One region of the Burkholderia crassaminum genome, then DNA from elsewhere that is predicted to be linked to it. Evidence: riboswitches for the same ligand, from Rfam matches in the RefSeq annotation. Region 1 holds a riboswitch; the other holds the start of a gene.

Region 1 (3,176 bases):
TGGTCATCATCGTCGTGATCATGATCGTGGTCGTGCCCATGATGATGGCCGTGCCCATGGTCATGCCCGTGGTGATGGCCGTGGTGATGGCCGCCGCTCAGCAGCCACACGCTGGCGAGGTTCACCGCGAGCCCCAGCACGGCAATCGGAATCGCTTCGCCGAAGTGAATGGGCACCGGAGCCAGCAGACGCGCAACCGCCTCGTAGCCGATCAGGATCGCGATCATCGCGAGCACGATCGCGCTCGTGAAGCCGGCCAGGTCGCCCAGCTTGCCGGTGCCGAACACGAAGCGCGGATCGTCCGCATGCTTGCGCGCATAGGTATAGGCCAGCGCGGCGATCAACATCGCGCCGGCGTGCGTCGACATGTGCAACCCGTCGGCGACGAGCGCGAGCGACCCGAACAGCGTGCCGCCGACGATCTCGGCCACCATCATCGCCGAGCACAGGCCGATGACCATCCACGTCTTCCGTTCGTTCTGCTCGTGCGCATCGCCGAGGAAGATATGGTCATGCCCCGCGCCGAACGCGTCATCCTGGAAAGTATTCATGTCCTGCCCCGATTACTTGAAATAGCTGTGCACCACGTCGATCAGCTGCTCGGTCGCGCTGCCTTCGTGTGCGTCAGGTGCGTGCGCATCGACCAGATGCTCGCGAATGTGGTCTTCCAGCACGACGGCCAGCAAGCCGTTCATCGCGCCGCGGCAACTCGTGATCAATTGCAGGACCTCGTTGCAGCCGTGCTCGTCCCCGAGCGCGCGCTCGATGGCCTCGACCTGGCCCTTGATACGACGCACGCGGTTCAGCAGCTTCTGTTTTTCACGAACGGTATGGCTCATCGATGACGGGCTCCTGTATAGGGAGGGGGAGTATATCTCCGGAAAGCTTCCCCTATAGGGGAGAGGGGTATATTTTTTTGAGATGAAGGCTTGTCGAAAGAAATCCGCTCGGCTAGACTGCCCTTCGTCTTTGGGGAGTAGCCTGCTTTCCTTCCCCGGAAAGCGAACGCGTCAACACACTCGGCCTGCGGCCGTGGCGCGTTCAGCCTGATCGGCCTGGCGAGACCATGGGCGCATCGCGTCGTTCCTGGTCGGACGTCGGCGGATGCGCCATGGTTCGTCAGCGTCCGACCACGGAGTCCCCATGTTCCCCGCCGCCGTCTCCCCGCGTTTCGCCGCCGTCCGCACCCATGCCTGCGGAGGTGCCGCATGACCTTCATGTTTGTCGAACTGGCGGTCATGCTGATCGTCATCCTCGTCGCCGCCGAGGTCTTCACCAATGCGCTCGAACATCTCGGCGAACGCCTGAAGATTTCCGAAGGCGTCACCGGTTCGCTGTTCGCCGCCGTCGGCACCGCGCTGCCCGAAACAATGGTGCCGCTGCTCGCACTCGCCGGCGGCACGGCAAACCAGGCCGTGAACGAGGAGATCGGTGTCGGCGCGATTCTCGGCGCGCCGCTGATGCTCGCCACGCTCACCACGTTCCTGATGACGATCGCGGTGATCCGCTCGCGCGGGCTGCGCGGCACGATCGCGCCCGAACGGACGGGCTTCGTGCGCGACCTGAACTACTTTCTCGCCGCGTTCTCGCTGGCTACCGCCGCGATGTTCGTCCCGCATCACAACGGGGCCGTGCGCGCGCTGCTCGCCGCGATGCTGGTCGGGATCTACGTGATGTATGTCGTGATGACGTTCCGTGCGTCGAACCAGCTCGTCGATGCCGGGCATGGCACCGAAGCGCCGCACACGATGTTCCTGTCGCGCCTGGGTGTGCCGACCAACCTGGCGACCATCGCGCTGCAGCTGCTGATCGGCCTCGCGCTGCTGGTCGGCGGTGCGAAGGGTTTCATTCACGGCGTGGAAGGTGTGTCGCACGTGCTCGGCGTATCGGCACTGCTGCTGTCGCTGATCATCGTGCCGATCGCGACGGAGCTGCCCGAGAAGGTCAACAGCGTGCTGTGGATCCGCCGCAGGAAGGACACGCTCGCGTTCGGCAACATCACCGGCGCGATGGTGTTCCAGGGCACGCTGCTGCCGGCGATCGGCATCATGCTGACGCCGTGGGAGCCGCGCCCCGAAGTGTTGACCGGTGTGATCATCACGCTCGCGGCGGCGGCATGGCTGCGCTTCAATGCGCGCACGCGCGGGCTTGCGATCTGGGCATTGCTGGCGAACGGCGCGGGTTACGCAGGGTATCTGTTCCTGACACTGGCTCGATGATCTGACTCACACGGTCAGATCCCGCTGCCCTGCCCCGGCGCGAACGATGCCCCCCCCGCGCCGCTTGCCCGCGCGGGGTTCAGATGCGCGCCTGGTTCACACGCTGCGACAGTTGTTCGGCGCTTTCCTTGCGCTCGCTGTACCGGTCGGTCAGGTACGTGCCGACGTCGCGCGTGAGCAGCGTGAACTTGACCAGTTCCTCCATGACGTCCACGACCCGGTCGAAATACGCGGACGGCTTCATCCTGTCGTCGTCGCCGAATTCCATGAATGCCTTCGCGACGGACGACTGGTTCGGAATGGTCAGCATGCGCATCCAGCGCCCGAGCACCCGCATCTGGTTGACCGCGTTGAACGATTGCGATCCGCCGCTGACCTGCATGACCGCCAGCGTCTTGCCCTGCGTCGGCCGTACCGCGCCGACCGACAACGGAATCCAGTCGATCTGCGCTTTCATCACGCCGGTCATCGCGCCGTGCCGCTCGGGGGAGCACCACACCATGCCCTCCGACCATTGCACGAGCTCGCGCAACTCCGCCACTTTCGGGTGATGCTCGGGCGCATCGTCAGGCAACGGCAATCCGGCCGGATTGAAGATCCTGACATCGGCGCCCATGGCCGTCAGCAACCGCGCCGCCTCCTCGACCAGCAGCCGGCTGAACGAACGCGCGCGCAATGACCCGTAGAGCAGCACGATGCGTGGCGGGTGCGTCGACGGCCGCGCGGGCTGCAGTGCGCTCGCGTCCGGTACGCGAAAGAGCGTGGCATCGAGTTGCGGCAGATCGTTCAGGCTGTCAGACACGCTTGCCCTCCGCGTCGATCACGATTTCGCCGTCTTCCTTCGCATACGGCCCCTTCTGCGGATCGGGCAGGATCTCGAGCACCTGTTCGGACGGGCGGCACAGCCGCGTGCCGAGCGGGGTGACGACGATCGGGCGATTGATCAGGAGCGGATGC
Region 2 (3,176 bases), on a different replicon from region 1:
CAACGGCATCGATGAGGAAGGCCGGCGGCGTGTAGTCGGCGCGGCGGATCACGGTGGAGGAGGCGTTGTCGGACATGGTCGTCGAGATCGGTGGAGTGGGGGACGGGCCCGTGGCACGGGCCGGGCGAACCGGGCCATTGTACAAAGGCTTGCGGCTGCGTGCCGGGCGAACTTTTTACCGGTTCCGGGAGTCCGCGTATTATCGGCATCCCGTTACGGTTCGCGCGGTGCGACGAACGGGTGACGGATCGAAGAGGATCAACATGAAACGCGAATGGATTCAACGCGGTACGGGCTGGGCGGTAGTGCTGTGCGTGGCGCTGCTGACCGGCTGCACCAGCTACGTGACGACCCAGGTCACGGCCTTCTCCGACTGGAGCGGCAGCGACGCGACACGCACCTATGCGTTCACGCGCACCGATGCGCAGAAGAACAGCATCGAGCAGTCGACCTACGAGCCGATCGTCGCGAACGAGCTGTCCACGTATGCGTTCCGGCAGGTGCCGCAGGCGCAGGCGCGGTATCTCGTCGGGCTGACCTATGCGGTCGGCAGCGATCTGGTGACGGTGCCGCAGCCGGTCTATTACGATCCGTGGTTCGCGCCCGGGCCGTACTGGGGGCGCGGGCCGTGGGGCCCGTGGGGGCCCTGGGGGCCGATGCCGGCCGGCTATGTCGCGCAGACGTACCAGGTGTTCGACTACACGCTCGGCATCCGCATCACCGAGCGTGCGACGGGCAAGGAGGTCTACAACGTGTCCGCGCGCACGACCGGCGACAACGGCACGCTGCTGTACGCGATGCCGTTCCTCGCGCGTAGCGCGCTCGCCGATTTCCCGCTGTCGAACGGCGCGGTCCGCTCGGTCCGGCTGCCGGTCGACAAGCGCGGGGGCCCGGCGGCACCGGCCGCCAACGAACGCGTGGTGCCGGCGGCTCCCGCTTCGGGTGCAGCCGCCGCGAAGTAACGCGGCGTCAGTCTCGGCGCGGCCGTCCGGCCGCGCCCGCCATCTTCCTCCCCGTCAGACCCCGACGCCCAGCAGCGCCAGCGCGCCGAGCACGACGAACAGCACGGCCGCGATCCCGTGCACGAGCCTGGTCGGCAGGCGGTGCGCGAAGCGGTCGCCGAGCAGGATCGCCGGCACGTTCGCGAGCATCATCCCGAACGTCGTGCCTGCCACCACGCCGATGTAATCCTGGAAGCGCGCGGCCAGCGCGACGGTCGCGATCTGCGTCTTGTCGCCCATTTCCGCGAGGAAGAACGCGACGAGGGTTGCACCGAACACGCCGAGCCGCGAACGGTTGGCATTGGCTTCGTCGGCATCGAGCTTGTCCGGCACGAGAATCCACAACCCCATCGCGATGAACGAGAACGCGAGCGCCCAGCGCATGATCGACGGCGTGACGAGCGCACCGAGCCATTCGCCGAGCGCGCCGGCGAAACCGTGATTCACGAGCGTCGCGACGAGCACGCCGAGAATGATCGGCACCGGCTTGCGATAGCGCGCGGCCAGTACGAGGGAAAGCAATTGGGTCTTGTCGCCGATTTCAGCGAGGGCGACGGCGCCGGTGGAGATCAGGAAGGCTTGAGACACGGATGGGGTTCCACGGGCCGGTGTTGTGCGTGCGAGCGACGATCCACGGTGCGCCGGGCCCTGATGCGGCGCACTGTGAACCATCGGTCTCGCCAGGCCTAGGTGGCTGCGCCCGCCATGGCCGTACGGCCAAGTCTGTTGACGGACGCCTCCGTCACGATGCGCGCCGGGAGCGCGGGACATCGAGCGGAGCGGCTACTCCCCAATGAGCGGCGAATTCTAGCACGGCGCGTCGCGTGCGGGAAAGCGGCCGGGCGGCGCGGCGCCTGGGGGCGGGGCGGGATCGGCGTTCGGCAGTCTCCGGCCGTACGGCGGACTCGGCGGACTCGGCAGACTCGGCAGACTCGGCAGACCCGGCAGACCCGGCAGACCCGGCAGACCCGGCAGACCCGGCAGACCCGGCAGACCCGGCAGACCCGGCAGACCCGGCAGACACGGCAGACACGGCAGACACGGCAGACACGGCAGACACGGCAGACACGGCAGACACGGCAGACACGGCAGACACGGCAGACACGGCAGACACGGCAGACACGGCAGCGGATGCCCGTGCCTGCCGGGACGAGTCCCCGGGAACGCCGTTACGCAGCCGGGCGGCGCGCGGCGCCGCGCTCGTGGACGAGCTTGCCGGCCGCATAGGTGCGGTACACCGCGCGGTCGTCGCCGAGCAGCGCGAACGCGAACAGCAACTCCTCGAGCGAATCCGCACGCTTCGTCCGGCGCGCGAGCAGCGGCGTGGCCTGCGGATCGAGCACGACGAAGTCGGCCTCGGTGCGCGGCGCGAGCGTGCCGACCGTATCGGCGAGGTCGAGCGCCTGCGCGGCGCCGGCCGTCGCGAGCCAGAACATCCGCGTTGCAGTCAGGTGATGCCCCGACAGCCGCGCGACCTTGTGCGCCTCGTTCATCGTCTGCAGCATCGAGAACGACGTGCCGCCGCCGACGTCGGTCGCTAGCGTGACGGGCACGTCGTATTCACCGGCCTTGTCGAAATCGAACAGCCCGCTGCCGAGGAAGAAGTTCGACGTCGGGCAGTGCGCGACGACGGTGCGCGTCTCGGCCATCCGGCGGCGGTCCTCGTCGTCGAGGTGGATGCAGTGGCCGTACACCGCGCGCGGACGCAGCAGCCCGTAGCGGTCGTAGATGTCGAGATAGCTGCGATGGCCGGGGAACAGCTCGGCCACCCATTTCACCTCGTCGACGTTCTCCGCGACGTGGCTCTGCACGAATACGTCCGGATGGCGGCGCGCGAGTTCGCCGCACGCTTCGAGCTGGGCCTCGGTCGACGTTGGTGCAAAGCGCGGCGTGAGCGCGTACATCTGGCGGCCCTTGCCGTGCCAGCGGTCGATCAGCTCGGCGCTGTCGTCGTAACCGGATTGCGCGGTGTCGCGCAGGAACTCGGGGCAGTTGCGGTCCATCAGCACCTTGCCCGCGATCATCCGCAGGTCGCGCGCGTCGCTTGCCGCGAACAACGCATCGGCCGACTGCTTGTGCACCGTGCAGTAGACGAGCGCGCTCGTCGTGCCGCAGGCGAGCAGTTCGTCGACGAAGAAATCGGCGACTTCGCGCGCATGCTCGGGGTCGCCGAAC

What was found. Region 1 has a riboswitch for manganese ahead of ACPTTF_RS31035 (sodium:calcium antiporter). Riboswitches for the same ligand answer to the same signal wherever they lie in the genome.
Region 2: it holds a riboswitch for manganese, as region 1 does, so the genes downstream of both, ACPTTF_RS05130 (TMEM165/GDT1 family protein) here and ACPTTF_RS31035 (sodium:calcium antiporter) in region 1, are expected to answer to the same signal.

What each region holds. Positions count from the first base shown of each region.
Region 1 covers NZ_OZ183800.1:3,116,697-3,119,872, forward strand. The annotation lists gene dmeF (CDF family Co(II)/Ni(II) efflux transporter DmeF) at 1-551, opposite strand, end outside; gene ACPTTF_RS31030 (metal/formaldehyde-sensitive transcriptional repressor) at 564-839, opposite strand; yybP-ykoY riboswitch at 960-1,134, shown strand; gene ACPTTF_RS31035 (sodium:calcium antiporter) at 1,209-2,219, shown strand; gene arsH (arsenical resistance protein ArsH) at 2,299-3,021, opposite strand; gene arsC (arsenate reductase (glutaredoxin)) at 3,014-3,176, opposite strand, start outside.
Region 2 covers NZ_OZ183799.1:1,114,367-1,117,542, forward strand. The annotation lists gene pepN (aminopeptidase N) at 1-76, opposite strand, end outside; gene ACPTTF_RS05125 (DUF4136 domain-containing protein) at 264-962, shown strand; gene ACPTTF_RS05130 (TMEM165/GDT1 family protein) at 1,017-1,589, opposite strand; yybP-ykoY riboswitch at 1,668-1,805, opposite strand; gene guaD (guanine deaminase) at 2,171-3,176, opposite strand, start outside.